2 regions of the Salinibacterium sp. NSLL17 genome follow, and region 2 is predicted to be linked to the other one. Evidence: riboswitches for the same ligand, from Rfam matches in the RefSeq annotation. Region 2 holds a riboswitch; the other holds the start of a gene.
What was found. A riboswitch is a leader RNA that binds a small molecule or an ion and turns the genes downstream of it on or off. The one in region 2 is predicted to bind glycine.

Region 1: linked by a shared signal. The riboswitch ahead of gcvT (glycine cleavage system aminomethyltransferase GcvT) and the one ahead of I6E51_RS14040 (L-serine ammonia-lyase) in region 2 are both predicted to bind glycine.

Annotation. Positions count from the first base shown of each region.
Region 1 covers NZ_JADYWH010000002.1:169,989-185,370, forward strand. The annotation lists gene I6E51_RS10460 (thiol-disulfide oxidoreductase DCC family protein) at 86-487, shown strand; gene I6E51_RS10465 (CPBP family intramembrane glutamic endopeptidase) at 484-1,266, shown strand; gene I6E51_RS10470 (GyrI-like domain-containing protein) at 1,318-1,794, shown strand; gene I6E51_RS10475 (VOC family protein) at 1,814-2,236, shown strand; gene I6E51_RS10480 (VWA domain-containing protein) at 2,269-4,026, opposite strand; gene gcvP (aminomethyl-transferring glycine dehydrogenase) at 4,284-7,208, opposite strand; gene gcvH (glycine cleavage system protein GcvH) at 7,208-7,579, opposite strand; gene gcvT (glycine cleavage system aminomethyltransferase GcvT) at 7,582-8,739, opposite strand; glycine riboswitch at 8,879-9,000, opposite strand; gene I6E51_RS10500 (Lrp/AsnC family transcriptional regulator) at 9,152-9,583, opposite strand; gene I6E51_RS10505 (ornithine cyclodeaminase) at 9,715-10,746, shown strand; gene ctlX (citrulline utilization hydrolase CtlX) at 10,754-11,746, shown strand; gene I6E51_RS10515 (VWA domain-containing protein) at 11,836-13,497, opposite strand; gene I6E51_RS10520 (PPOX class F420-dependent oxidoreductase) at 13,951-14,340, opposite strand; gene I6E51_RS10525 (CDGSH iron-sulfur domain-containing protein) at 14,362-14,568, opposite strand; gene I6E51_RS10530 (iron-containing redox enzyme family protein) at 14,565-15,382, opposite strand, start outside.
Region 2 covers NZ_JADYWH010000003.1:231,507-246,888, reverse strand. The annotation lists gene I6E51_RS14060 (ABC transporter substrate-binding protein) at 1-1,511, opposite strand, end outside; gene I6E51_RS14055 (TetR/AcrR family transcriptional regulator) at 1,719-2,351, shown strand; gene folP (dihydropteroate synthase) at 2,502-3,407, shown strand; gene I6E51_RS14045 (pyrimidine reductase family protein) at 3,413-4,162, shown strand; gene I6E51_RS14040 (L-serine ammonia-lyase) at 4,193-5,590, opposite strand; glycine riboswitch at 5,795-5,890, opposite strand; gene I6E51_RS14035 (siderophore-interacting protein) at 6,025-6,855, opposite strand; gene I6E51_RS14030 (alpha/beta fold hydrolase) at 6,936-8,207, opposite strand; gene I6E51_RS14025 (septum formation family protein) at 8,352-8,852, opposite strand; gene I6E51_RS14020 (inositol monophosphatase family protein) at 8,949-9,740, opposite strand; gene rsgA (ribosome small subunit-dependent GTPase A) at 9,743-10,804, opposite strand; gene aroA (3-phosphoshikimate 1-carboxyvinyltransferase) at 10,807-12,213, opposite strand; gene I6E51_RS14005 (sigma-70 family RNA polymerase sigma factor) at 12,323-12,949, shown strand; gene I6E51_RS14000 (anti-sigma factor) at 12,946-13,176, shown strand; gene I6E51_RS13995 (multifunctional oxoglutarate decarboxylase/oxoglutarate dehydrogenase thiamine pyrophosphate-binding subunit/dihydrolipoyllysine-residue succinyltransferase subunit) at 13,277-15,382, opposite strand, start outside.

The DNA of each region.
Region 1 (15,382 bases), on a different contig from region 2:
TCCCGCGCACTAACGCTGTCATTCACTACAAATCTGCGCAATCGCCTCCGGAGCAGCGCCCAGCAACGTGAGTTAACATCTTTCCATGTCGCAACCGAGCCCGGCTTCCCGCACGCCCCAGTCCATACTGATCTTTGACGGTGACTGCGCATTTTGCACTCTCTGGGTCAATCGTTTGCAGGCCATTCTTCCGGTGTTTCCCGAAAGCACTCCTTGGCAATGGACCGATCTCGATGACTACGCGCTGACTCAGGACGACGTCGAGAAAGCAGCCTGGTTCGTGACTCCTACTCGACAGTTCGCTGGACACATGGCTTTCTCCGCCCTCCTCAGAATTCAGCCACAGATCGGATGGCGCTTCCTCGGCCACCTCATTGCCACTGAGCCATTCAGCACCATCGCCTCTCTCGGCTACCGCTTCGTCGCGCGCTACCGCCACCGTCTGCCCGGCGGAACGCCAGCCTGCGCCGTGCGCCCCTCCGCGTGAGTTCAACACCAGCGCTTCCCCAATCGCGCGGGCGGCTGTGGTCAGAAATATCGATCGTTCTTGCACTCTCGCTTGGAGCATCCGCGATCTATTCGATCGTCTCGATCACGAACAGGCTGACCCGCACCGAATCGTTGTCGCAGCAAACCGCAACGCTGAACTCGTCACTCAGCACACGGCCAACTTTCGACCTGATCTACCAGTTGCTGGGAATCACCTTTGATCTCGCGCCCGTCGCGCTCGTAGCGTTTCTCTTGTGGAACACCACAAAGCCTCGACTGTCGCGACTCGGAATCGACTTCACACGACCGGTTCGCGATGGCCTGACCGGCGTCGCACTGGCACTAGCGATTGGAATCCCCGGAATTGCCGTGTACCTCGGCGGGCGCGCTCTCGGCGTCACCGTGAACGTGGTTCCGGCTGCACTCGACCAGTACTGGTGGACCGTGCCCGTGCTACTGCTCTCGGCTCTGCGTGCGGGCATCACCGAAGAAGTCATCGTGATCGGCTACCTGTACGCCCGACTCGGCGACCTTGGCTGGGGCCGGTGGCAGATCATTATCTCGACTGCAATACTGCGCGGCACCTACCACCTCTATCAGGGCATCGGCGCGTTTATTGGCAATGTCGCCATGGGGTTGCTCTTTGGCTGGCTCTACACGCGCTATCGCCGCGTGTTGCCTCTCGTGATCGCCCACACGCTCATCGACGCGGCGATCTTTGTCGGTTACGGCTGGGCTCTCGGCGCCTTCCCCGCGCTCTTGGGCACCACCGAATAAGTTCTCCACAACCGGTACCGCTCGCCGGATGCGAGGCGTAGAGTGTGGCGCATGTCGCCGGAAATCACTATTGAAACAGTGCCAAGCCATATCGTTGCCGGCATCGAGTTCTCGACAACGATGGAGACTCTGCCTGCCGACATGAGCAGCGTTATCGATACCCTGCTCGCCGAAACCGCCGACTCTGCCATCACCGTCCTCGGGCCCGTGATGGCCGTATACACCGACGAGATGCGCGCTGATGGGCCGTGGAACTGCGAGGTCTGCGTTCCGGTGGCAAACGGTCTCATCGATCATCCGGTTCTCACGACACATGAACTCGCCGGTGGCCGTGTCGCCACCGTCACGCACACGGGCCCGTACGACGGCCTGAAGACGACCTATAGCGCCATCTTTGGATGGTTCACCGAACACGGTCACACTTACGCCGGAGCGCCGCGCGAGATCTATCTCAATGCCCCTGGCGAGGTCGATGACGCGGAACTCCTGACCCGCATCGAGTTTCCCGTGGTTCCCGCCGCGGGATAGCCCCCGAGAGGAAACGCCGATGAAAACGAACCCTTACCTGAGCTTCAGAGACAATGCTCGCGAAGCCCTCACCTACTACCAGTCCGTCTTCGGCGGCACCACGGAAATCCACACCTTTGCCGATTTCAATGCCAGTGAAGATCCTGATGAACAAGAGTGGGTCATGCACGGACAGCTGGAGTCCCCGGCCGGAATCACTCTCATGATGGCCGACACCCCGAAAACACAGGAATACGCACCCGGTGGACCGATGTCGATCTCAATTGCGGGATTCCTCAGCGAAAAAGCCGCCATCGAGAACTACTGGGACAAGCTGTGCGACGGTGGACGAATCGACATGCCGCTCGAGCGCGCCGAATGGGGCGGGATCTTCGGAATGGTACTCGACCGCTACTCCGTGAACTGGATCGTCAGCATCAGCGACGACAACGAGACGCGTTAGCTCTCGGCCAGTTCAGCCGGCCACCCCGGCTGCTACGTGCAGTTTGGGCGACACGACCGTTGACTCAGGGCATCCACGAGCACCTTGCCGAGGTCCTCGGGCACAGCGGCGGAATACGCTGCACCACCCGTCGACTGGGCAATCTCCGTCATTGACTTGAGGTCAGTGTCGGGACCGAATCCGATCAAGATCACCGGAACGGGCTCATTCGGGTCGTCAATCGCCTTCAGGTTTTTCAGAAGCGCCGACAGGCTGATGCCGTTGTCATCTTCGTTGTAGCCATCAGTAATGAGCAGAACCGAGTTGATCTTCGACGGGTCGTAATCTTCCTTGACCTCCTTGACCGCAGCCAAGATGGTGTCATAGAGCCCCGTGTAGCCGTAAATGCGATCCGGCAACGATGCGACGACGCCGTTGATCTGCGACACGTGAGCGGGATCTGACAGCGGCGCAATCGGCGACAGCGGTTCCCAGTCTTGGGTGCCGATACGGTTTTGCGAGAAGGCCCACACGCCCAGCTCCGCTTCACCCGAGAACTTTGACAGCGCCTCGCTCGCCGCAAGCTGGAACACGTCGATGCGGCGCAGGCCGTTACTCGCCGGGTCGAGCATGGAACCTGAAGTGTCAATGACAACGAGAAGTCGCGAACGAAGCGTCAGAACACTCCACGAGCGAAGAATCTCGATCTGGACGGCAGCATCCGCCGTCGGCTTCGCTTCGGTCGCTGTCTCGGGGACTCCTGTCACCCTCAAGTCACCGCCGCCGTCGGCATCGCGGAACCCCTGCTTGGCCAAGACTTCAGCGGACAAGCGCGTTGCCGCAGCAAGTGCCGTCAGAAGCCGTTGAGGAGAGTCGGCCGCAGTTATCTCGCTCGCCACTGCAGCAGAAGCCGTAGTAGACGTCGACGTAGCAGAAGCGGAAGTCTCCGCTGTCTCATCCCCACTGATGACCTCAACGAAGGGGTAGGTCAATTCGACCGTGCCGTCCGTCGGATACAGCGCAATCATGGGCGAGGACTCTGACGCACTGTTATAAGTGGCAACTTCGCGTTCCGTTGTCACGACAACGGTGGGCAGCGTTGCATCAGTCGCCAGCCCGAAAGCCTCTTCGGACGTCTGGGGAATTGTCTTTCCCATGGCGATCATGGCGCCGGCGAACTGGCGCGGATCTTCAGCAGACGAGACCGACTGGAGCTGCGCAAGCCCGGCAAGACTCGCGGTATTCGCCTCGGGATCGGGCACAAGGGTCGTTACGGTTCCGGTGAGCAGTGATTCCCACGACAGCGGGGTGTCTCCGAGTTTGGCTACTTGGGACGCCGATGTGGCCAGCACGACGGGCGTACTCGCGACGTAGTCGGTGATCTCGAGCTCGGGGGCAGTGCGCCCGAGCGAATCAGCCATCGACGTAACGCGATCGAGCCAGGCCGCCGAATCGGGAACCCACGCATCGAGATCGCCCGCAACACCCGAAGCGAACAGCGCAGCAGTGTCTGCGGAAACGAGTGAACGCACTTCGGTCTCGGTGCAGTTGCCGTCAGCCTCATCGAACTCCGCCGCGACAATGGTCAGTGCGGGAGCAATCGACGGGTCAGCCGCAATCACCACAGGGCGAGTCTCAGTGCAGCCGCCAGCGAGAGGCGCAACAGCGTTGGAAATCCATCCAATAGCACCCAATTGGATGCCAGCGAGCGAGAGCGCAGCAATAGCAACTAGCGCAATAGGCGCCAGCCACCAGCGTTTCTTCCACCGCTGCCAAAAGGTCTTACGGTGTCGATGCCGTCGGGTGGTCACGAACGTCTCCAGTCGGTGAAATAGCGATTTGGGGTTGTCGGGTCAACCACTCGCCGTACACCAGACGCACATTACAACATCCGGAGAGGGAAAATCCAGCCAAAGTGAAGAATTTTCTCCACAGGAGAGGCCGATGCCAGATGAATACTGGTGTCCCACTTTCGGGGGACAAATTTATGGCGCGTGCAGAACCGAACTGGATCGGTTCTGCACGCGCCATTTTCCGTCTCAGAAGCGACGGAAACTAGTGCGATTTGTTAGTGCGCAAACGCCTCGATCGGAGGGCACGAGCAGACCAAATTGCGGTCACCATACGCGTTGTCAACACGACGAACCGGCGGCCAGTACTTGCCCGACACGAGGGAGCTCAACGGATACACCGCTTGCTCCCGCGAGTACGAGTGATCCCAGTCGCCCGCGATCACCGAATGCGCCGTGTGCGGAGCATTGATGAGGGGGTTGTCGTCGGCTGGCCACGTTCCGGCCGCGACGGCATCCGCCTCTTCCTTGATCGCAATCATCGCGTCGATGAAGCGATCAAGCTCGGCGAGGTCTTCACTCTCGGTGGGCTCGACCATGAGCGTGCCCGAGACCGGGAACGACATCGTCGGTGCGTGGAAACCGTAGTCAATGAGGCGCTTGGCGACATCGTTGTTGTCGATGCCGGTCGCCTCCTTGAGCGGACGCAGATCGAGGATGCACTCGTGAGCAACGAGGCCGTTGTCTCCCGCGTAGAGCACGGGGAAATGGTCGCGCAGGCGCACCGCAATGTAGTTCGCGGAGAGCACCGCGGCACCGGTTGCCGCCTTGAGGCCGGCCGATCCCATCATGCGCACGTACGCCCACGTGATGGGCAGGATGCTCGGGCTTCCGTAGGGCGCAGCGCTCACCGCTCCCCCGGCGTGAACATACGGACCGGCAGCACCGGTCTGCATATCGAATGCCGGATGATGCTGGCTCTGCGCCATGGGGTGGCCAGGCAAGAACTTGGCCAAGTGTGCTTTCGCAACGACCGGACCAACCCCGGGGCCGCCGCCGCCGTGCGGGATGCAGAAGGTCTTGTGCAGGTTGAGGTGGCTGACGTCGCCGCCAAAGTCACCGAACCGCGCGTAACCGAGCAGAGCGTTGAGGTTGGCACCGTCAACGTACACCTGTCCACCAGCGTCGTGCACAGCCTGCGTGATCTCACGCACTTCGTGCTCGTACACCCCGTGAGTCGAGGGGTAGGTAATCATGAGGGCGGCGATTTCACTCGCGTGCTCAGCGATCTTGGCGCGCAGATCATCGAGGTCGACGTTGCCGAGGTCATCGCAGGCCACGACCACGACACGCATTCCGGCGAGCATCGCGCTGGCGGCGTTGGTGCCGTGAGCACTCGACGGGATGAGGCAGATCGTGCGTTCCGGATTACCGTTCGCACGGTGGTAGCCACGAATCGCGAGGAGCCCCGCGAGTTCGCCCTGGCTGCCCGCGTTCGGCTGCAACGACGCGGTGTCGTACCCGGTGACCTCGGTGAGCCACGACTCGAGGTGCGAAATCATGACGAGGTACCCGGAGACATCTTCGGCAGGAGCGAAGGGGTGGATGCCCGCAAATTCCGGCCAGCTCACCGCTTCCATCTCGCTTGCAGCATTCAGCTTCATCGTGCACGAGCCCAGCGGGATCATGCCGCGGTCGAGCGCGTAGTCCTTGTCGGCGAGGTACTTGAGGTAGCGCATCATGCTCGTCTCCGAGCGGTGCGTGTTGAAGACCGGGTGCGTGAGGTACTCGCTCGTGCGGTTGAGAGCCTCGGGAATGCTGGAGTCGTCAAGCGGCGTCGTGTAGCCACCCTCCAGCCCGAAGGCGTCGGCGAGATCATTCTCTTGTGCGGCGAGCATTCCGCCATAGGGCTGCGTCGATACTTCGTCGAAGCTCACACGCACAGTGTCAGCATCCACGACATAAATCAGGATGTCACTCTCGAGTGCCTTGGCGGCGATCGCCTGAGCCTGGCCCTTTTTCGTCACCGAGAGGGTGTCAAAGAAGGTGCTGTTCTCGACCGTGTAGCCCGCGGCGGTCAGGCGTGCCGCGAACTTGGCAGTGTCGTGGTGAATGCGCTGAGCGATTCGCTTGAGACCTTGGGGACCGTGATAGACGGCATACATGGATGCCATGACAGCCAACAAAACCTGTGCAGTACAGATGTTGGAGGTCGCCTTCTCGCGGCGGATGTGCTGCTCACGCGCCTGCAACGACAGGCGGTAGGCGGGGTCGCCGGCGGCATCCTGAGATACGCCGACGAGGCGGCCGGGCAACTGACGTTCGAGGCCCTTGCGCACGGACATGTAGCCGGCGTGCGGTCCGCCGAAGCCCATCGGAACGCCAAAGCGTTGCGTGGTGCCGACAGCAACATCTGCGCCGAGTTCTCCTGGCGACTTCAGCATCGTGAGGGCGAGCAGGTCGGCAGCAACAACAGCGAGTCCGCCGTGCGCCTTGACCGCAGCGATAACCTCGCTGGAATCCCACACGCGACCGGTTGCACCCGGGTACTGGATGAGCGCACCAAAGCATTCCGGCAGCTCTGGGTTCGCACCGAGCGTGGCCAGGTCGAGCTCTACAAGCTCAATTCCGAGAGCCTCCGCGCGGTTCGCCAGCAGAGCCTTGGTCTGCGGAAAAGTGTCGGCATCGACGATGAACACGGGCGACTCCACGCGAGCCGCACGGCGCGCAAGAAGCATTCCCTCCACAGCGGCGGTGCCCTCATCGAGCATCGACGCGTTTGTCGTGGTCATGCCTGCAAGGTCTGCAACCATCGTCTGGAAGTTGAGGAGCGCCTCAAGGCGACCCTGCGAAATTTCCGGCTGGTACGGCGTGTATGCCGTGTACCAGCTCGGGTTCTCGAGCACGTTTCGCTTGATCACAGCGGGCGTAATGGTGTCGTAATACCCGAGACCGATCATGCTGCGACGAACCTTGTTCGCGCCAGCGAGGGCGCGCAGTTCGGCGAGCGCCTCACGCTCAGAGGCGGGAGCCGGGATCGTGGAATTCACGACCGGAGTCTGGTGAATGGCGGGCGGAACCGCGGCATCCACGAGCGATTCGAGGCTGTCGTAGCCGACAGCGGCCAACATGCTGGCCTGGGCTGCGTCATCCGTGCCGATGTGGCGGTCAGCAAACGTGCCGCTGATGAAAGGGTTGGGCATTATTCGCCTGTCAATGCGGTGTATTCGTCGAGGCTGAGCATCGACGGGAGTTCAGTAAATTCGATCTTCACGAGCCAGCCTTCACCGAAGGGGTCGCTGTTGACGAGTTCGGGGCTGTCGGCGACAGCATCGTTGGATTCGACGACGGTTCCCGCAACGGGAGCAAAGAGTTCACCCACCGACTTGGTCGACTCGATCTCGCCGACGATCTTGCCCTCAGCGACGGTGGCGCCGACCTTGGGCAGGTCAACGAAGACGATGTCGCCCAGTTTGCCTGCCGCGAAGTCGGTGATTCCGACCGTCGCGACGGTGCCGTCGACCAGCACCCATTCGTGCTCGGCGGTGTACTGCAATTCGCTCTTCTCAGCCATGATCAGGCCTCTCTTTTGTAGAAGGGTAGGGAAACAACGGATGCAGCAATGCGACTGCCCCGCACATCGATGTGAAGCTCGGTGCCGACCTCACTCACGTCGGAGTCGACGTAAGCCATAGCGATCGGGTGCCCCAGCGTTGGCGACAGCGCGCCGGAGGTGATGACTCCCACCTCGGTGTCACCGTGAAAAAGAAGGTAGTCAGCGCGACCGGCGCGACGGCCCTCGGCGGCGAGACCGACGAGAACGCGAGCGCCGGCATCCGGGCCCGCTTCGATCGCGCTGCGACCGACGAAATCACCTTCCTTGCTGAGCGCGACAACGCGGCCGAGGCCAGCTTGTACGGGGAAGGTGCCGAGGTTGAGTTCGTGTCCATACAGCGGCATGCCCGCTTCGAGGCGGAGAGTGTCTCGGCACGCGAGACCGGCGGGCACGAGACCGAGCGGTTCGCCGGCAACCGTGAGTGCAGCCCAGAGGTCGGCCGCGGCATCCACGTGAATGTACAGTTCGAAGCCGTCTTCGCCGGTGTAGCCGGTGCGACCGATGATGAGGTCGGTGCCGTTGAAGGTGGCCGCGGTTTCGCGGTAGTACTTGAGTTCGTCGAGCGGTGTCGCGAAGTCAGTGAGCCCGGCAGTCGCCTCGAGGATCGCGCGCGAGACCGGCCCCTGGACGGCGATCAGCGCATAGTCGTCGCTCTCATCGGTGACCGCGACCTCAAAGCCGACGGCCCGTTCGGTGAGCGCTGTTGCTGCGGCAAAGCGGTTTCCGGCATTGGCGACAACCAAGAAGTGGTCATCAGCGAGGCGGTAGGTGACGAGGTCATCGATGATGCCGCCTGCTTCGTTGAGCAACAGACTGTACTTGGCCTGCGCAAGAGCGATGCTTGAGAGCTTGCCCGCGAGCGCGTAGTCGAGGTACGCGCCAGCGTCAGCGCCGCGCACGTGAATCTCGGCCATGTGCGAGATGTCGAAAATGCCGGCAGCGGTGCGCACGGCATGGTGCTCGGCGAGGTCGGAGCTGTACCGCACCGGCATCATCCAGCCAGCGAAATCGGTGAACGCAGCACCGAGTTGCTCATGGATGCTGTGCAGCGGTGAATACCTCACCGCGGTGGGCGAAGATTCAGCGGATGAAGCTTCAGAACTTGATACATCGGTCACGGAGTTCTCCTGGCGCATGGGCTAGTGAATAGAACTCCCCCTCTGTGATGAGCCTGAGAGCTTCACACGCTAAACGCTAGCGAGCTTTCACCGTCGGCGGAACCTCAGGGTGATGCGAGGTTCTCTTTCCAGAGTGGCCAAGTGCGATGCGGTACATGAACCTGAGAGATTGGCGGGGAGGCTTGCTCCTTCGGTGCCGGCCTGGCGCCTGCCAATTTCTGTTGACTAGCGCTAGATGCCCGGCTCTCCCGCATCGTGTTGCGGCCCGATGTTCAGTTGTGAGTTCAGCATAGCAATGCGGGGCGGATGCTCGCGCCGATGAGCACGCCGAGAGCGAGCAATTCGTGCCCTTTCGGCCGACTGGTGCTCGGGTGGTCTACAGCAGCGGCCCGGATGGGCATCAGCGGTCGGGCTAGAGAAGTGCTGAGCTGAGCAACAAACTGGTCTCGCTGTTCACGACGCCCTCCACATTGCGCATGCGGGCCAAGACACGGTCAAAGTTGCTCAGGCTGTCGGTGCGGATGTCGGCGACCAGATCCCACGCGCCATTGGTGGTGTGGAGTTCATGGATCTCGGGCAGACCGCGCAGCTGGCTGATCACGGAATCCGTCGATCGCCCTTCTACCTCGACAAAGGCAATCGCCCGGATGAAAGAAGGGTCGCGGTCTTCTCTAATGCGGATCGAGAACCCGAGAACGGTGCCGTTGCTCACGAGGCGATCGATACGGCTTGTGACGGTCGCGCGCGTGACGTTAAGTCGACGCGAGAGGCTCGCCACTGACTCGCGCGCATCAGCTCGAAGGGCGGCTAACAGGCGGCGATCAAGGTCATCTAAGTCAGACATGAACAAATTGTACAATTCTGCCTCCCATTATGCATAGTTATTGGCCGGAAATAGGGTTGACTGGGAGTTGTAGGTACATAGTGCATATTCGTAACGTAGGAAGCTCTAATACCGCAACGAAAGGAGTGACCATGGTTCACTACGTAGACGTCAACAACATGCGCCGCTGGATTGCCGACACCGGCATCGAGCCGATCATTATGGGCATCGTGGGTTACCTCGAACAGGATTATGCCAAGTGGCCCCAGTTCGACAAGTCACCTCGCGTTGCCGCCCACTCCCCCGAAGGCGTCATCGAATTGATGCCGACGAGCGATGGCGAAACGTACGGCTTTAAGTACGTCAACGGCCACCCTTCCAACCCTGCACTGGGCTTCCAGACCGTCACCGCGCTCGGCATGCTCGCTCGCGTCGACAACGGCTACCCCACGTTCTTCTCGGAGATGACCCTGCTCACGGCATTGCGCACCTCTGCGACCTCCGTCATGGCGGCGCGCGCCTTGGCTCGCCCCGACTCGAGCGTTCTCGCCCTCATCGGCACCGGCACTCAGTCGGAGTTCCAGGCACTCGGCTTCCGCGCCGGCCTCGGCATCACGAGCCTGCGCGTCTGGGACACCGACCCCGCTGCGATGGACAAGTTCATTCGCAACGTTGAGCCACTCGGTTTCGACATCGTGCGCGCAACCTCAGCAGCAGACGCTGTTGCGGGCGCCGACATCGTCACGACCTGCACCGCAGACAAGAAGAACGCGACGATTCTCACCGCCGACATGATCGAACCCGGAATGCACCTCAACGCCATTGGCGGAGACTGCCCGGGCAAGACAGAGCTCGAAGAGGCCATCGTGCGCAACTCGACCGTGTTCGTCGAGTTCCCGGAGCAGACCCGCATCGAGGGTGAGATCCAGCAGCTTGAAGCTGACTCCCCCATCACCGAGCTGTGGGAAGTGCTCGCTGGGACCGCAACTGGCCGCACGTCTGCCGAAGAAGTAACCCTCTTCGACTCCGTTGGCTTCGCAATCGAAGACTTCTCGGCCCTGCGCTATGTCTTCGATGCCGTGCGCGACACCGACTACGCCACCGACCTTGACCTCATTGCCGACCCGGCAGACCCCAAGGACCTGTTCTCGCTCGTATCGCGCGTTCCTGCGCTGACCGCATAAACCACCGGTGAGCGTTCAAGCCCCGACGGCCGCTGTTCTCATCCGCCCTCACCGGTTCACACCGAATAGCCAAACTGCGGGCGACAATGCCTTCCAGTCAACGGATCCCAGCCGAACCCCGGATGAGATCGCTCGCGCCGCGTACGACGAATCCACCCAGGTGGCCGAGACGTTGCGTGACGCGGGCGTGAACATCCACGTGTTCGAGGATGAGGAGAGCACGCGCCCCGACAGCGTGTTCCCGAACAACTGGTTCTCGACACACAGTGGTGGCCGCGTTGCCGTGTACCCGATGTATGCGCCGAACCGCCGCACGGAACGACGCACCGATGTCATCGAGATGTTGAAGCACGACTTTCGGGTGCAGGATGTTGTCGACTATTCCGGCCTGGAACACGACGGCATCTACCTTGAGGGCACCGGCGCGATGGTCATCGACCACACCAACCGGGTGGCGTATGCGGCTGAGTCGCACCGCGCCAACCCGCTCGCGTTAGAGCGGTTCTGCGCTTCGTTTGGCTACGAGCCGATGATGTTTGAGGCCCGCGATAGCCATGGTGTGCCGATTTATCACACCAACGTCATGATGTGCATCGCGACCGATTTCGCCATGATCGGTCTCGACCTGATCGCCTCGGGAGACCGCCGGATGGAGATGGCTGAACGCTTGACCGCTCCGGGCCGCACTCTGATCGACCTCACGGCTGATCAGATTGCGAACTTCGCGGGCAACGCTCTCGAGCTGAAGACTCCGAACGGCCGCATCTTGGCACTCTCTACCCGGGCGCTCGCGAGCCTCACGCCGGCTCAGCGCTCGGTGATCGAAGCGAGTTGCGAGATCGTGCCGCTGGATATTCCGACGATTGAGTTGGCTGGTGGTTCTGTGCGCTGCATGGTGGCCGGTATCCACTTGGATCGTCGTTCACGCATGGCGGCCGATGTTGCCGCCGGCGTTCCTGCTGCCGGCGCTGCCGAAGCAGCCCCGACAGCAGGCGCCTAGCCAATCTGTGGCGGAAGCGGGTCCCTCCGCTTTCGCCGCAGACCGCAGCAACCTGCGACACCGGTGGTGCCGCAGGTGCTGGGCGTTCGCTAACTGCAGTTCGGGCGGCAGTCGCGCTGTGACAACGCCTCGAGCATCACATTGCTGAGCTCGGTGGGGTTGTTTGCTTGGTAGGCCGTTCCACCGGTGACCTGGGCGATCTTTCGCATCGCCTCGACGTCGGTGTCTGGCCCAATTCCGACGAGCACCACGGGAACGGGCTCGTCGGTGTTCTTGTCGATCATCGCGTTCAGTTCGTCGACCAGTTTCTCCAAGGAGATGCCGTTGTCGTCTTCGTTGCGACCGTCGGTGATGAGGATCACCGAGTTGACTTTGTCGGGGTTGAAGTCTTCGCGCACGTGCGTCACCGCAGCCAGAACGGTGTCGTTGAGTCCGGTGTAGCCGTTGATGCGCGACGGGAGTGTGTCGATGATCGCCTGAAGGCTCTCGACATGCTCGGGGTCATTCATCGAGCGGATGCCCGCGACGTCTTCCCAGTCTTCAGTGCCGACTCGCTCCTTGGAGAAGAGCCACATGCCCAGCTCGTCATCCTCCGAGAGAGTGCTGAAGGCATCCTCCGCGGAGTTTTGGAACATCTCAATGCGGCGCTGACCATCCCAGGCCCGCTCAAGCATGGAACCAGACACGTCAACGACGGTGAGGATGCGCGAGCGAAGGTTGAGGGCGTTCCAGTTGCGCAGGATGCCGACGAGTTCGTCGGTGTCTCCGACGGTCTTGGTGGCCACCGGGGCTGCGATGACACCGGACGCGAGGATCTCCCCCTCACCGGCGTTGTCGCGGAAGCCTTCGGCGTTCAAAACCTGAGATGAGCCTCGAACGAGGTCAGCAAATTCCTCGAGGAGTTTCGTGCGGGAGGTCTCAAGCTCGGCGAGTTCTGTGCGCTCTTCTTCCGTCATCCGCGACGCTTCGAGCTCGGTGACTTCCGAGCTATCTACCACCACAAAGGGGTAGGTGAGGGCGACGGTACCTTCGGACGGATAGAGCGCCACCAGGGGCTCGTCAGGGCTTGACGCGTTGTGTTCCACAATCTCGCGCTCGGTCGCGAGCGCAACCATGCGGGAGTCGGAGATCTGGAGCTCGGTGAACGCTGCCTTCGTGGAATCGGGAATCGAGCGCCCCAGATTCATCAGCACTCGATCGAAGTCAGCAGGGTCGGTGTCTGCGGCAAGGTCATTGAGCGTAGCCAGCGCGATCATGCTCGCTGATGACGACTCCGGATCGGGCAGCAACGTGCGGTAGCGGCCGTCGAGGATTGCACCCCAGCCCACCTCTGACGCTTCGAACTCCGCGACCTTCACGGCCGGTGTTGCCAGCACAAGCGGGCTCGAGGCGATCGAATCCCACTCCTGAATCTTGGGGATTTCGCGGCCGAGAGCAGTCGCTGTGCTCTCCACTCGGTTGAGCCAGATCGGCGAATCAGGGATCCAGGCGTCGGCACCAGTGGACGTGCCAGATGCCAGCAACGCGGCAGTATCAGCGGAGCGCTGCGTCACGATCTTGACGGAGAGGCACTGGCCAACGTGCTCAGCGTTGAAAGCATTCGCAACCGTTTGGACGGTCGACGAGATGGTGGGATCGGTGACGACGACGAGTTCGGTTGCGTTCGGGCATCCGAAAGTCTGAGCCACAAAATCGTCGAGCTTGTTCTGGGCGGCGAGCGCTACGAGAGCGCCACCACCGGCGAGGGACAAAGTGAGCAGGGTTGCGAGGGCGGGTGTACTAGCGCGGAGGAACCAGGATTTAATTGTTCTGGAACGGTGGCGAGGTCGGGACACAGGGGGACTCCATCGATCACGGGTGCTCATGGTTTCGGGGGAACCACAAGTTGACCCCCTTTCGGGGGCCTACACAATAGTGACACAATTTCGCGTCAGTGAAACGGTTACCCACAGGCTTTTCTCACTTATGCGATCGAAAACTGCCGATGTCACCACAAAGGCGCGCACAATCGAGCCCCTGCGCAACAATGCGTCGTCGCTCAATCAGAGCGCTGGCAGCTGCATCGCGCACCACAACAACTTCACGCCCGCCACGACAAAAGCGCACCTAGCCAGCTTTCGTGACTTCGTAGTCAAAAGGATCGGATTCGAGACTCATCGAGTCGTATACGGATGCCGCCAGCGATGTGCGCGTCGCCGCAGACTCTAGAGCCGAATCTCGAGCGCCACAGACTGCCCCGCAGTGCCACGGACCTTTTGCGCGAGGCGAATCGCGGTGTACTTGGCACCGTATTTTTTCTTCAAGGCCGCATCCATGACATCCAACGTCGCTGTGTCGTCGCGCACGGCTGCCGTTGCCGGCACCGCAACGGCTCCTTCGACAATGTTGCCGCGCATATCGCAGGGCGTGACCTCAACCCGAGGGGTGTGCCGCACCCGCTTCACCTTGCCCGAGGAGGGCGCCGTCGTGACGAACAATCGGTCCCGGTCGGCGACCACCCACACCGGTGTCGACACCGGCTCCCCTGACTTGCGGAAGGTAGTGACGGAGACATAGGTCTCGGTGGCGAGTGTGGAAAAGTCAGCGGCAGTCATGCGCCCATTATCCCCGTGGCACTACGCCTTGAAGTTGATCAGCTTGTGAGTGCCGTCACAAAACGGCTTTATCGCCGAGACCCCACACCGACAAAGAGCAACCGTTGTGCGTGTCTGTTCAATAGCTTCACCGTCGGAGGAGCGCAGGTCAATCTCGCCGCGGACGAGCAGTGGCCCGTTGGTGCAGGCCACTATCTCAACGTCATCTTTACTCTCTGACGAACTCATCGGCCCGCTCCCGCGCTCGTGATCGACGCGGAGGACGCGGGATCGTCGCCCCTACCGGTGAGCACTGCGTCGAAGGGGAAAGGCTTACGCAGCGACGACTCTCCGGCCATCCACGACTCGAGGATGTGCTCGCCTACCCAGTCGTCGATCAGCAGGCACGCACGGGCACCGAAGAAGATCTCGCTGAGCAAGGCCGGCTCGCTCTCGGCAAGCCCGCCGGCGAGGTCGCGGGCGGCAATTTGCTCGTGAACGGCATCCGCTTCAACGTGTTCGTCGAAGTACTCGGTGACGTTCTTGCCGAAACCTAATCGACGAAAACCGCGGGCGTAGAGCCCGTTGGGAATCGAGGATGTCATTTCGAATGCCGCCAGATGACCTGCGATCGCGCCCCGGAGACGGCGATTCATGCCGAACAGAGAAATCATGTTGAACGAGGCGAGCGTGATGGCCGGGGCGAAATTAACATAGGTGCCGTAGCGAGAGTCGAGCCCAATGCCCCTCATCGATCGCGCGAACAACTCCGAGTGCATCCGCTCGCGTCGACCGTTGCCGTATTCGTCCGCCTGGATCTCCACGAGCGCAGCCTTAGCCCGCCCGGTAAGTCTCGGGATCGCCCACGAGTGTGGATCGGCCTCTTTCAGCGTGTACACGGAGCGCTGCACCATGAACTCGACGGCCTGTTCGCGGGTAAGACTCTTCGCGACGTGGCGCGAGAGACTTGGTCCGGCATCCGGATCAGGGGCAGTGAGGGCGAAAAGCGCCTTCGCGACATCTTCTGCCGCTGCGTTGGGGAGCTCTGGCGTGGGCACTAGGC
Region 2 (15,382 bases):
GGAATCGCGGGAACGTTGTCTACGAAGGCTTTCTGGATAACCTCGAGAGCAGCCGTTCGCTCATCGTCGGAAGCGGTGTTCGCGTAGGTGTTCAACGCTTCAGTGACCGCGGAGTCGTCGAATCGTCCGAAGTTGAACTGAGCGCGATCATCGACGATCCACTTGGTGTCCATGGTCGAGGTGTACAGGCCATATGCATTGCCCGTGTCCTCGAGCCAATGGATGATCGCCTGGAACGTTCCTTCTTGACGCGCGGCGTCCCAGCCGCCCCAGTCAGGCTGGTCAACGTTGACATCGATGCCGAGGCCTTCGCTCAGTTCTTCAGCGATCAGAGCCTGCTCAGTGTTCCAGTCGCTCCAGCCAGCAGGAACCGAGATCGAGAACGAGACGGCCTCGCCATCAGGGTCGATCAGACTGTCGTTTTGCCAGGTGTAGCCGGCATCCGTAAGGATTTGCTTCGCTTTATCGACGTCGACCTTGTAATTCTGGCCGCTGTACTCGGGCAGGATTTCATTCTCGAGAAGATCGCTCAGCCCGGTCACGCTCCAAATCGCCTCGCTCGCTCCTTCACGCGCAATGTCGACGTAGGCCTGACGATCAATAGTCCATGCCAACGCTTCGCGGAGAGCCGGGTCATTGAACGGCTTCGTCTGGAGGTTCATGAACAGGGTGCCTGCTCCCGCGGTGGGCGACACGAGGAAATGATTCGCCTCATCCGCGGCTAGGTAACTAGCCTCGATTTGTGGGATGAACGCCTGCGCCCAGTCGGCTTCGCCAGAGACAAGCGCGGTGGTGAGGGCTGCGTTGTCGCCGTACGAAACGTAGTGCAGTTCCGGCACCGCAAGGTCGCCGCCCCAGTAATTCGGGTTCGCCGTGAGAGTGACAGATTCCGTCGACCAGTTGTCGAGAACGTAGGGACCGGTGCCGACAGCGAGACCCTCTTCGGTGAGCGGGTCAGTGTTGGGGTCTTCGATGTTCTCCCAGATGTGCTTGGGCACTATGGGGGTGTGCAGAACGCGAGCCTGCGCGACATACTTCGAGTCGCCGAACGTGAGCGTGATGGCGTCTCCGTCGACCGTCGCACCCTCGTACTTGAGGCCGCTGGTGTCGGCGAGCGTACCGTTGAGGAACTGGTCAAACGTGAACACGATGTCGTCGCCGGTAAAGGCGGTGCCATCACTCCAGGTCACGCCGCTGCGGGGCACGACAGTCAGCTCGGTGTAGTCGTCGTTCCACTCCACGGACTCCGCGAGCCACGGGGTAGTGCTGAGGTCACCTGTCGGGTTGACGAGAGCCAGAGTTTCGAAAATGACTTTCGCATAGCCATACTTCGACGCTGACGAGTCGCCTAAGTAGGGGTTGTGGGATTCGGTGGTGATCGCGCCGTCTGGCTTTGCGATGGTGAGCGCCGCGCCGCTACCGCTAACGCTATCGCCGGCGCTCGTGGCGCAGCCGGTCAGCGCCAGCGCCGCCGCGATGCCGATGGCACCGATGGATGTTCTTAGCCTCATTGCTATTCTCCTTCGTGTGGGCGCACGACCCTGTGCGTGTGAGTGTATGACGCCGGGCGTGTCCGAAGGACGACGACGGCGTCGAACTGAGTGCGGGTTTACCTTACAATCAAGTAAGTAAGTTAAGCAAGCATCCGTTTAGTCGATCTCGATGCTCGTGCGCAGATATACTTTCATCCGGAAAGCAGCTAAAGGGGGAGGCGAACCATGGCAGTTAATCGGCGGCCACCCCGTTCCCGGCCTGAGACGCTCGCTCGGCGCCGTGACATCCTCGATGCCGCGGTCGAAATCTTTGGCAACAAGGGCTTTACCGGCGGAACGCTGCAAGAGATTGCCGACGAAGTGGGCATGACTCACGCCGGAATCCTGCATCACTTCGGTTCAAAGGACAAACTTCTTCTCGAAGTGCTTGCCCTCCGCGATGAGACAGACGTTGCTGATCTCGAAGAGCAACATATCCCGGACGGGATCGCACTTTTCCGCCACCTAGTTCGCACGGCGTTTATCAATGAGGGCCGCCCGGGTATCGTTCAGGCCTATGCTGTGCTGTCTGCGGAGTCAGTGACAGACGATCACCCCGGGCGCGACTTTTTCGAAAAGCGGTATGAAGTGCTGCGAGGTGCGGTCTCCGACGCCTTTAAGATGGTGTGCGCCGAGCACGGAATCACGTCGAAAGAAAAGATCGACCTCGCGTCCGCCAGCATTTTAGCGGTGATGGACGGGCTGCAAGTGCAGTGGCTCCTCGACCCCAAGACCGTCGACCTCGGCCGAGCATCGGAATTCGCTATCGAAGCGATCGTCGACTCCGTGATTGCTCCGGCGCGGTCAGCGCTGTCCTGAGGGGCGGCGAACGTGAGCGTCGCCATGCTCTGCGCTCGTGAGCTCACGCGCTAGCCCGCGCAATTTATCGCGGCGAGACTAGCCCTCCGCTCTGCGCGGCCCGGCGAGGTTGAGATGCACTTGTCAGCATCGTCGCCCAGTATGGGGAGTATGAGTTTTGACCTCCCGCCGCTGCGGAATCCACGACGGACTATTGGCGATCGAACCTTTGATTTCTCGCGCAACGTTGCGGTGATGGCGATCGTGAATCGCACTCCCGATTCCTTCTACGATGCGGGAACCAACTACGCGCTCGAGGATGCTGTTGCGGCGTCGCTGCGGGCTGTCGCGCAAGGGGCCGATTGGATCGACATCGGCGGCGTTCCGTTCGCTCCAGGCGACCCGCTGAGTGTCGAGGAGGAGTGCGAGCGCGTCGTTCCCGTTGTGCAGGCGCTTCGCGAAGCATCCGACGTCGTGATCTCGGTCGACACCTTCCATGCTGAGGTTGCTCGCCGGAGTATCGCGGCCGGTGCCACGGTGATTAATGACACCACGGGCTTGAGCGACCCTGACCTCGCCGGCGTTGTTGCCGCCAGCGGTGCATCACTCATTCTCGTTCATTCGCGGGCGCAGCCACGCACCCAGTTCGCTCGGCCGCAGTACGACGATGTAGCGACAGAAGTGCGTGACTTTCTTCAGAGCCGAGTGGAACAGGCTCGTGCCGCGGGCGTTCCCGACGAGCGATTGTTTGTCGATCCCGGTCACGACCTCAACAAAAACACCGTGCATAGTCTCGAACTCACCCGTCGCCTCGATGTAATCACCGAACTCGGGTTGCCGACCCTCGTCGCTCTCTCCAATAAAGACTTCATCGGCGAAGTGCTTGATAAGCCGAAGCGCGAACGCCTCGAAGGTTCACTGGCTGCCGCCGTGGCATCTATCCTCAATGGCGCGCGGGTCGTGCGAGTTCACGAAGTAGCGGAAACTGTTGCTGCCGTGCGCATGACCGAAGCCATTCTGGGGCTCCGCGAACCCGCGCTGCTGAAGCACAACATGTCCGACATCAACGAAAGGTAGGTACTGTGGCCGACGCATCCGAAATTCACTCCCTCAGCGCTGGGGCGCCGCTCACCGACGAGCAGCTTCTCGCGAGCTACGCGGTGGCTGATCGATCGGTGCCGTGGTTGCGCGCGAACTTCGTGTCGAGCATTGATGGCGCTGCCACCCACGAGGGAGTGTCTGGTGGGCTTGGCACGGACTCAGACGGTCGTGTCTTCGGGCTGCTTCGACGGCTTGCGGATGTCATCGTCGTTGGTGCGGGAACGGTGCGGCAGGAGGGCTACCGCAATCTCGCTCTCGACGAGGAATCTGCCGGGTGGCGGACTTCGCAAGGACTCGCCGCTCAGCCACCGTTTGCCATTGTGACGGCATCCCTGCGGCTGGAGCCGGGAGACCTGGGCAGCTATGCGACGCGCCCCCTCGTGGTGACCACCGAGAGCGCCCCCGCGGAGAGCCGCAAACGAATCGAAGAGGTTGCTGACGTGATCATTGCGGGAGACGCTGCCGTAGATACCGTCGAGATGAAACACCTTCTCGCGGAACGCGGACTTGTGCAGCAGCACAGCGAAGGCGGTCCGACACTCTTCGCGACCATGATCGCTCAGGGCGTTGTTGACGAACTCTGTCTCACCGTGAGCCCGCGGCTCGAAGGCGGGTCTGCTCGGCGAATTGTGGATGCGGCGGATGCGACACCGCAGAATATGTCGCTCGCGCACGCACTGTCCGCGCCCGACGGAACACTGCTGCTGCGCTACCTCCGCGCCGCGCGTTAGCGCGCAGCCGCTGCGGTACTTTCGTGCCCGCTAGCACTCGACGACGTTGACGGCGAGACCGCCCATCGACGTTTCCTTGTAGCGCGAACTCATATCCTTGCCGGTCTCGGCCATGGTGATAATGACCTCATCGAGCGAGACACGGTGCTCGCCATCGCCCCACAACGCCATCTTTGCAGCGTTGATCGCCTTCGAGGCAGCAATCGCATTGCGTTCAATGCACGGGATCTGTACGAGACCGCCAATGGGATCGCACGTGAGGCCGAGGTTGTGTTCCATCGCGATCTCGGCCGCGTTTTCGACCTGTGCGGGAGTTCCGCCGAGAATTTCCGCGAGCCCCGCAGCAGCCATAGAGGAGGCCGAGCCAACCTCGCCCTGACATCCGACCTCGGCGCCCGAGATCGAAGCCATGCGCTTGTAGAGCACGCCCACGGCCGCGCTGGCCAGCAAGAAGCGAACGGTAGCGTCATCCTTCGTCGCTTGGTCGGCGTCCTTCATGCCAGGCGCATAGTGGGTCGCATAAAACAGCACAGCCGGGATGATGCCGGCAGCACCGTTAGTGGGGGCAGTGACGACCCGGCCACCCGACGCATTTTCTTCGTTGACGGCAAGGGCAACGAGGTTGACCCATTCCTGCCAGAAGTTCGGATCGCGGTTGGGGTCTTCTTCGCGCAAGCGTCGGTGCCACTCGGGAGCCCGGCGACGCACCTTCAAATTGCCGGGGAGGTTGCCGGTGCGTTCAAGGCTATTGTTCTTGCACTCATCCATGACATCGCGGATGTGCAGGAGGCCAGCAACCACCTCAGACTCGGGGCGGCGGGCCAACTCGTTGCGCAACATCACACCGCTGAAGCTGAGCCCCTCGGTGCGGCAGTGCGCGAGCAATTGTGCGGCAGTGCGGAACGGCAGCGGATCCGCCACGACGGCTGGGCCGCTAGAGGAGCTGCCATCACGGTTGTCGCCCTCACGATAGATGAAACCGCCACCGATCGAGAAGTACGTTGCCTCCAGAATTGCGGCGCCATCCGCATCGTATGCCGCAAAACGCATGCCATTGGGATGCCCGTCGAGCACGGTGAGCGGGTGCAGGGCAATATCGGATTCGCGGAACGGCACATCGCGGCTCGCGCTCACGTGCAGCAGCCCGGATTCTTCGATGCGGGCCAGAATCTGGTCCATCTCGGCGGGGAGAACTTGGTCGGGGAGCTTTCCCTCCAAGCCAATGAGCACCGCGCTCATCGTGCCGTGGCCAGCACCGGTTGCGGCGAGAGAACCGTAGAGGCGAACGCTGAGAGTGGCGACAGAGTCGAGCATCCCGTGTTCGGAAAGATCAGCGGCGAAGGACGCAGCCGCGCGCATGGGGCCGACGGTGTGCGAGCTGGAAGGGCCGATGCCGACAGTGAACAGATCGAAGCTGCTCAGGGGCACTTCTTCGAGCGAGGGCGTCGGTACTTCAGTTCGGGGGGTCAGATTGCGAATGGCCACGGTGACTCCGTTTCTTCACCACACTGCGTCGTGCGGGCGTCGTTGAGTCCTCTCCGCTCTGTATTGGGCCTGAGAGTTTCCGCACGCTTGTGGCGTTGCGTTGCCCCGTCGGCGAGTCGGGCAGGGCCGACTACTTTTCAGAGTTGCCTATCCACTGCGGTACTGGGGCCTGAGAGATTCCCGGAGAGGGTTTGCTCCTACGGCGCCAACCATCGATCGGAAGGACTCTCCCGCAGCGGAATGACGGCTGTTCACTTGTGCCATCAGCATACACTTGAGCCTGCCTCGCAGACCCGTCAATCTCGCGCCGGACTGGTGCTCAGTCGAGCGGGCGTTTCGCCACTCAGCGCTGCGAAACGCACGCTCGCAAAGACGGTTTAGTCCTCGGGGTCTGAGGGGTCGATCGGCTCGTGGTGGTCAGCGTTCGTCACGCCACGACGCCAGTAACCGTCGGCCGTCACCTGCTGTTTGGGCAATCCCAACTCGCGACGCAAGTAGCGGCGGAGCGGCACGAGTGTGGTTGCTTCGCCGGCGAGGAACACGAAGGTCGACTCACCAATTTCGCCGAGCGCTCGGAGAGCAGCCTCCAGCTGGCCGAGGCCGTCGCGACGGTAGTACCACTCGGCATCCATTCGAGCCTTCTGCTCGTCACTGAAGTAGCTCTCAAGGCTGTCGTCGGCGACATCGAACAGGGCGGTGATGTTTACCGAGGTGGGGAGCATGTCGATCCAGCGCGAGGCTGCAGGAAACGCAGTCTCGTCCGCGATCAGGATGACGTGGGTTGCGCCAACAGGCAGCAGTCGTGATCCGCGCGGGCCCGCGATCACGAGGCTGTCGCCAGCGGCGGCTGAGCCGGCCCAGGCGGAGGCAGGCCCCTCATCACCGTGGACGACGAAGTCGATATCTAGCTCGTGACGACCAGCATCGCTGCGGAAGCCGAGCGGGGTGTAGTCACGCGAAATAACCTTACCCTCGCCCTTGGGCTTCTTGATTCCATCGGCGGTCATCGTGGGTGCAGTGAGCACGCCGGTTGCGGGATCGGGAAAGAATACCTTGACGTGGTCGGTGGGGCCGCTGCTGACAAATCCGGCGAGTTCATCACCGCTGAGGGTGATGCGCGCAATCGACGGCGCCGGGTGGCTGACGGCGCTGACCGTCAGGTGGCGGATAACGAGGGGATGCTTAACGGAGTCACGTTCAATTGTCATAGGCGATGGGCGCGGGCGCCGGCTCATTTCACTAAAAGTTAGGGTTACCTAACTACTGTAACCCTCGGATGCTGAGAGGGCTAGTGAACTGAGGAGCGTTCTGTAGTCGTGATCGAGATCTCGCCCTCGAGAGAGCGGTGTACAGGGCACTTGTCGGCAATGACGAGCAGAGAAGCTCGTTGCTCATCGGTGAGTTCACCCGCGAAGGTGAGCTCACGAGTGAAATGCTCGACCATGCCCTCGGTTGAGGTGCAGTGCTCACACGTGGCCGCATCGATCCGCTCGCGAGTGAGGCGCACGCTTACCGACTTCAGCGGCATCTTCTTGCGGTCGGCGTACATCCTGATCGTGATGGAGGTGCAGCTTCCGAGACCAGCCAAGACGAAGTCATACGGTGCAGCGCCATGATTCTCGCTCAGCGGTGCAGGCTCATCAGAGATCAGTTCGTGCCCCGACGCGAATACTCGCTGTTCGTAGCGCGCCGGACCGCTCTCGGTGACGATCACCGACCTGCCGTCGGCAGTAATAACCGCGCTCGGGTTGACAACCGCAGCGGTTTTTGTGCCAGTGTCGCTCTTTGTCGGCTGAGGAGCCGCCGCGCCGTCGAAAGCGTAGCGAGCTGACCACGCCGCGATCATGCTCGCCGCGAAAGCAGCATCGTCCCGATTGCTCAGGAGATGATCCGCGCCATCGAGCGCCACAAAAGACTTGGGGTGCTTCGCTGTTTCGAAAATCTCTCGCGCGTTGTCGACCCCCACCGTCTGGTCGATGGGGGAGTGCATAACCAACAGGGCGGCATCAAGATCGCGCAATCGAGCGGACTGCGGTTGGGCGGCGATGTCGTCGAGGAGTTGCTTGCGGATGCGGAACTCGCGACCGCCCAGCTGAACCATTGCTTCTCCCGCAGCCGCAATCTCGGCGCTGGCATGGGCGAAGAGATTCGTGATGTGCGCCGGATCGCTTGGGCTGCCGAGTGTGACGACAGCACGAGTCGACGGCACGCGGTGCGCGGCAGCGAGCACGGCGGCTCCACCGAGTGAGTGCCCGATAAGAATCGTAGGCGCACGGTAGTTGGTGCCGAGGTATTCGGTGGCGGCGACGACATCGTCGATGTTCGAGCTGAAGTTGGTATTCGAGAAATCACCGTCGGAGCCGCCCAAGCCCGTGAAGTCAAAACGCAATACGGCGATGCCGTAGTCAACAAGTGCTTTCGAAATGCGTGAGGCAGCGAATGAGTCTTTCGAGCACGTGAAGCAGTGCGCGAAAAGGGCGAAAGCAGAAGGAGCGCCATCGGGGAGGTCGAGACGCGCCGCCAGCATGGAACCGTTGGAGCCGGGGAATTCGATCTTCATTATCCGTTACCACTTTCGTATCGACGTGCTCCAGCGTTTCTTATCCGGATACCGGATGCAACGTCCCCATGCTCTCAGTTCTTCCCGTTAACGCCAGAACGGCCGACAAAGACGGTGTCTTGGTCGGCCGAACGGGTAAGAAAATTACTCTGCTGCACCTGCGAGCGAACCACTGATCTGGTTGCCTGAGGGGTCATAGACGAGGCACAAGATTTCGCGGTCGCCCTCTGACCAGCTGCCCTCAGTGGGGTAGTACCAGGAGAAGTCGTAGACCGAGTCTTCGTAGTCCGCGCCGATAAAGGTTCCGAACTCTGCGTAGCAGTCAGCCGTCGCCTGATCTTCGATTGCGGAGTCACCGGGGAAGTCGCCCTCGGCCATGTAGGACGCAGCGTAGACCTCAGCATCGTGCGGCTCCGCGCAGTCGACGGTTTTGGTGCTGGAAACTTCGCCACCGTCTTGGTTGCCGACTTCACAGTCGCCAATAACGAGGCTGAAGATGTCTTGCGTGGTGCCGGCTCCGGGGTCGACGGCATCCGAAATTTGGTTGGTAACTTGATCGAGGATGCTGCAGCCACTGAGCGCCACTGCTGCAACAGCAATGGTGGCGATGGCGAGCGTCCGGCGCCAGATGTTCTCTGTCGTCATGGAAGTGGGTCTCTTTCGTCTGAGGTAGTCACGCTTCGTTCTGGTCAAGCTTAGTGAAACTCAGCGTATTCACAGCTAACAGAAGCGGGCGAAACCCTAGTGAGAGCTCAAAAACCCCAGAACTTCGTCATGAAGTACGCCATTTGTTGCCAGAGCGTTACCTTCCCACGGTCCCGGAACGCCTTCAACAGAAGTGAAACGACCACCCGCCTCCAACACAATGGGGATCAACGCTGCCATGTCATACGGCTTCAAGTCGAATTCGCCCACGACGTCGAGCGCACCTTCGGCGAGCAGCATGTACGCCCACATATCGCCGATTGCGCGCGAACGCCACGTGGCACGAGTCAACGCAACGACAGCATCGAGGCGACCAGCTTCATCCCAGCCGGGCAGGCTGTTGTAGCTGATGGATGCCGCCTCTAGCGAGGAGACCTTGCTCACCGAGATCTGTTCAGGCTCGCCACCGTGGGCTTGGGCGAAGGCGCCGTGACCTGTTGCTGCCCACCAACGCTTGCCGAGAGCGGGAGAGCTAACCACGCCGACCTGGGGCACGCCATCGATGACGAGAGAAATCAGGGTTCCCCAGATGGGGACGCCGCGCAAAAAGTTGGAGGTGCCATCGATGGGATCGATAATCCACTGGCGGTTCGAGTCTCCGGCCTCGCCATACTCTTCTCCGAGAATCGAGTCTCCGGGGCGGGCAGCAGCAATTCCGGCACGGATGCTGCGCTCAACAGCTTTGTCGGCATCCGTGACCGGCGTGCGGTCGGGCTTAGTCGTGACTTCGAGATCGAGGGCGGTGAAGCGGTCGAGCGAGATGAGGTCGGCATCGCCGGCGAGGGCAAGCGCGAGGGAAAGATCGTCGGCGAGAGTGTATTCGGTCACGACTACACGCTAGCGGAACCGAGTGTCGTGATGAGCCGCTGGAACGAGTCGAGGCGCAACTTGCCGACCTCGCCGAGCGCCCCTGCTGCGACCGCTTCAGCGATTGCGCAGTCGGGGGCATCGGGCAAGTGAGTGCAGCCGCGCGGACATTCTTCGGCAAGCTCGGCCAAGTCGGTAAACGACGACAAGATCTTGCTCGGGTCGATGTGACCGAGGCCAAAGGATCGAACTCCGGGAGTATCGACGACCCAGCCGGTGCCCACGCGATACGAAATGGTCGACGACGACGTGTGACGCCCGCGCCCCGTGACCGCATTGACATGGCCGACCGCGCGATTAGCGTCGGGCACAAGAGCATTCACAAGCGTCGATTTGCCCACTCCCGAGTGACCAACCGCAACCGTAGTGTGGCCGTCGAGAAGGGCACGCAGCTCGTCGAGGGGAACCTCATCCGAACGGCTCTCGATCACTGTGAGATCGAGACCGGCAAAGTTCTCCAAGAACGGCGCCGGATCTTGCAGGTCAGTCTTGGTGATGCACAGGATGGGATCAATCCCCGCATCAAAGGCCGCCACGAGATAGCGGTCGACGAGTCGCGGTCGCGGTTCCGGGTCGGCGGCGGCAACAACGATGAGCATCTGGTCGGCGTTGGCGACAATGATGCGTTCGACGGCATCCGTGTCATCAGCACTGCGGCGAAGCAGCGTGGTGCGCTCTCGGATGCGCACGATGCGCGCGAGAGTACCTTCGGTGCCGGTTGTATCGCCGACGAGATCGACCCAGTCACCGGTGACAACCGACACTTTGCCCTGCTGGTTGCGGCCGAGTTCACGCGCACGAGCGGCAATGATTTGGCGTTCGTCTGGCGTGCCCTCGTCTACCCAGACTCCATAACGCCCGCGATCGACGCTAAAGACGCGCCCCTCAATGGCGTCGGCGTGGTCGGGGCGAATCTTGCTCCGTGGCTTATTGGCCTTGGGGTTCGGCCGCATGCGAATCGAACTCTCGTCGTATTCGCTGTACTTGCGGTCATCATCGTCGTCATCGCCCGTGAGCCAACTCATCGTTAGAGCAATCCGAGAGTGTCAGTGGTCAGCGGAGCATCGCCGACGAGCGTGCGCCACAGTTCTGGGAACTGGGGGAGCGTCTTGGCGGTGGCGTCGATACCCTCGATCTCCACGCCTTCAATGGCAAGGCCAATGATGGCGCCGGCCGTGGACATCCGGTGGTCTTCGTAGCTGTGCCACACGCCACCGTGCAGTTCGGCTGGCTCAATGTGGAGACCGTCGTCAAGTTCGGTGACGGCTCCGCCGAGCGCGTTGATCTCGGTGCGTAAGGCTGCGAGACGGTCGGTTTCGTGGCCGCGCAAGTGGCCGATTCCCGTGATTGTGCTCGCGGACGACGCGAGTGCTGCGATCGCCACGATTGCGGGAGCGAGCTCGCCACCGGTAGAGAGGTCGAGCTCAATTCCGGGGTAACGGTGACCGCCCACCACGCCTACGCCGCCATCGACAGTGAGCGCACCATCTTTGCGCGTGACCGTCGCACCGAAAAGCGGAAGTAGCTGCTCAAGGTCAGCACCGACCTGAGTGGTCGACTCTGGCCAGCCTTCGATCGTGACCGTTCCGCCGGCCACGATCGCGGCAGCCAAGAACGGCGCTGCGTTGGAGAGGTCGGGCTCGAGCGCCACGTCGATCGCGTGGATCGGGCCAGCAGGAACAACCCACACCCCGAGTTCCGGGCTCGCGACCGTGACCCCGCGAGCAGCAAGACACGCAATCGTCATTTCAATGTGCGGCATGCTCGGCAGCTTGTCGCCGGTGTGATGCAGAGTGAGTCCGTTCTCGAAGCGTGCTGCCGCCAGAAGAAGACCAGAAACGAATTGGCTGGATGCCGAGGCATCGATGCTGACGTCACCGCCGGCAACCGTGCCCATGCCATACAGGCTGAAGGGGAGGGTTCCGCGACCGTCGTCGGAGACATCCACGCCGAGCGCTCGCAGCGAGTCAATCGTGGTGCGCATGGGACGACGAAGGGCTGCTTCGTCGCCGTCGAAAGCGACCGGCCCGAGGGCGAGCGCCGCAACGGGCGGCAGGAAACGCATGACCGTTCCCGCGAGACCACAATCGATTGAGGTGCCACCTTCGAGTTCGCCCGGGGTGATCTGCAGGTCGGGACCAAAAGCGTTCCCCGTTGCGATCTCGTCAATTCCCACGCCGAGCGCGCGGAGAGCCTGAATCATGAGAGCGCTATCGCGCGAATGAAGGGGCGAGTGCAAACGGGAGGGGCCATCAGCGAGGGCAGCCAAGACCAGTTCGCGGTTCGTGAGACTCTTGCTGCCCGGCAAACTCAGTGACGCTGCGAGCGCATGCGAAACGGTGGGCGCAGGCCAGTTTCCGGGCACCGTGGTGTCTGGCACCGTCTCGTCGTCATACGGGCTGAATTCTGGGTTGGAATACTTAGATACGAACATCAGTTACTAAGAGTATCGGCGTTTAAGACCCCACGGAGGAGGCGCCCGTATGACCGCAGTACTGAACACTCAGCAGGATGCCGTCATCAGCGAACTAGAATTGTCGCTAATGACTACCGACAGAGTTGAGCCCAGCGCTACCGATGCTGCCGCTGACGAGAAGCGACGACAGTTTGAAGAGCAAGCGCTGCCCTTTATGGACCAGCTTTTTGGCGCTGCCATGCGTATGACCCGCAACCCCACCGACGCTGCAGATCTCGTTCAAGAGACCTTCGTAAAAGCGTTCCAAGCATTCGGGCAATACCAGCAGGGCACCAATCTGAAGGCCTGGCTGTACCGCATCCAGACCAACACCTTCATCAACATTTATCGCAAGAACCAGCGCAATCCTTATCAGGGCACGATCGATGAGCTCGAAGACTGGCAATTGGGTGGCGCAGAATCTGTCACCCAGTCGGTGTCGACCCGGTCTGCCGAGGCTGAAGCGATTGATCACCTGCCCGATAGCGCGGTGAAGGATGCCCTGCAGTCGATTCCCGAAGACTTCCGCCTCGCGGTCTACTTCGCCGACGTTGAGGGCTTCTCCTATCAGGAGATCGCCGACATCATGAAAACCCCCGTAGGCACCGTAATGAGCCGACTGCACCGTGGCCGTCGTATGTTGCGCGAACTACTGGCCGACTACGCGCGTGACCGCACCCCCGTCACGCCAGCAGCATCAAGGAGCACCAAATGACCGACTGCGGTTGCGAAAAAGCAAAAGCTGAACTCGAGGAATACCTCGACCGCGAACTCAACGAGGCCGACTTTCAGGATGTCTCAAACCATCTCGACAACTGCGAATCCTGCTCAAGCGAACATCTTGTGGCACTCGCGTTGAAGCTCAAGGTCAAGCAGGCCTGCCGGGAGACGGCACCGGATGATCTGCGCAGCGCGATCTTGTCGAAGCTGGCGGGCGCCTAAACACTCTCTAGCGCTGAGCGCCTACAGCTGCTCACGTGCTAACGCAAAAGCGGGCATCCTCCGAAGAGGATGCCCGCTTTTGTTGTTAACGCGGGTGCGGTTACGGCTGGGTAATCGCGTGGTCGATCAGTTCGGCCTGCTCGAGCGCGCTGCGCTTCGACGAACCGGTCGCCGGTGAGGCGGATGCCGGACGCGAGGCGAGCTTGATCTCGCGCGACTCAAGGTGGCGCTGCAGTTCCAAGCTAATGAACGGCCAAGCACCCTGGTTCTCGGGCTCATCCTGAGTCCACACGATGTCTGCGTTCGGGTACTGGCTGAGAACCACATTCATGTCGGCAACAGGGAGCGGGTAGAACTGCTCCATGCGCACCACGGCAATGTGCTTGATCTCGCGCTTGTCGAGTTCAGCAACGATGTCGTAGTAGGTCTTGCCCGACGTCACGATGACGCGAGTGACGGCCGACTTGTCGTCGAGACGAACATCGTCGAGAACGGGCTCGAAGCGACCACTCGTGAAGTCGGCAACATCACTGGTGGCACCGCGCAGGCGAAGCATCGCCTTCGGGGTGAACACGATCAGCGGACGGCGCGGACGCGAGTAGGCCTGGCGGCGCAGCAAGTGGAAATACGATGCGGGCGTCGACGGGCGTGCCACGATCATGTTGTTCTCGGCACACATCTGCAAGTAGCGCTCGATGCGGGCGGAGGAGTGATCAGGGCCCTGGCCCTCATAGCCGTGCGGCAGCAGCATGACGACGCTTGAACGTTGCGCCCACTTCTGCTCGGCGCTCGAAATGAACTCGTCTACGACAATCTGAGCGCCGTTGGCGAAGTCACCGAACTGGGCTTCCCACATGACGAGAGCATCGGCACGCTCGACCGAGTAGCCGTACTCGAAGCCGAGCGCGGCGTACTCGCTGAGCAGCGAATCGTAGATCCAGAAGCGAGACTGGTTCTCGGAAAGGTTCTGCAGCGGCAGCCACTCTTGACCGTTTTCGCGGTCGTGGAGCACAGCGTGACGCTGAACAAACGTGCCGCGGCGAGCATCCTGACCGGCCATACGCACCGGGGTGCCTTCGAGAAGCACCGAACCGATCGCGAGCAACTCGGCGAAAGCCCAGTCAATGCCGCCCTTGCGGCTCATGTCAGTGCGCTTCTTCAGCAGAGCCTGCAACTTCTTGTGCACGGTGAAGTGTGCCGGTGGGTTAGCGTGCGCGTCGCCGATGAGCTGAACGACGCTCTCGTCGATGCCCGTCGTGATGGGCTCTCCGATGGCATCGTCGCGCTGCGAGCCGGGACGCTCGAGGTCAGAAACTCCGTTGCCATCCTTGGTGAGGATCGGCATCGAACCGGTCTGAGCGGCATGCGTTTCGGCAAAAGCGCGCTCGAGGCGGTCTTGGAAGTCTTGGTGGCTGGCTTCGTACTCTTCCTGAGTGATGTCGCCACGACCGACGAGACCCTCGGTGTAGAGGGTTCGAACGGACCGCTTCGCTTCGATCAAGTTGTACATGAGCGGCTGCGTCATCGAGGGGTCGTCGCCCTCGTTGTGGCCACGGCGGCGGTAGCAGATGAGGTCGATCACAACATCGCGGTGGAATTTCTGGCGGTAAGCGAAGGCGAGCTCGGCAACGCGAACAACAGCTTCGGGGTCGTCACCGTTCACGTGGAAGATCGGTGCTTGGACCGTCTTGGCAACATCTGTTGAGTACTGCGACGTGCGGCCCTCGCTCGGCGGCGTCGTGAAACCAACCTGGTTGTTGATGTTCACGTGAATGGTGCCACCCGTGCGGTATGCCCGCAGCTGCGACATCTGCAATATTTCAACAACGATTCCCTGACCGGCCATCGCCGCGTCTCCGTGAACCATGACGGGCAGAACGGCGTAGGAACCAATGGGGCGACGGTCTTGCTTAGCGCGAACGATCCCCTCAAGCACGCCATCTACCGCTTCAAGGTGTGACGGGTTAGCGGCAAGGTAGACAGGAATCTGGCGACCATCGGCAGCGGTGAAGGTGCCCTCGGTGCCGAGGTGGTACTTCACGTCACCCGAACCCTGAACGGTGCGCGGGTCTTGGGTTCCCTCGAACTCGCGGAAGATTTGACCGTAGGTCTTTCCGGCGATGTTCGTGAGCACGCTCAGGCGGCCACGGTGGGCCATACCGATGGCAACCTCTTCAAGGTTGGCCTCGGCGGCTTTCTGGATGAC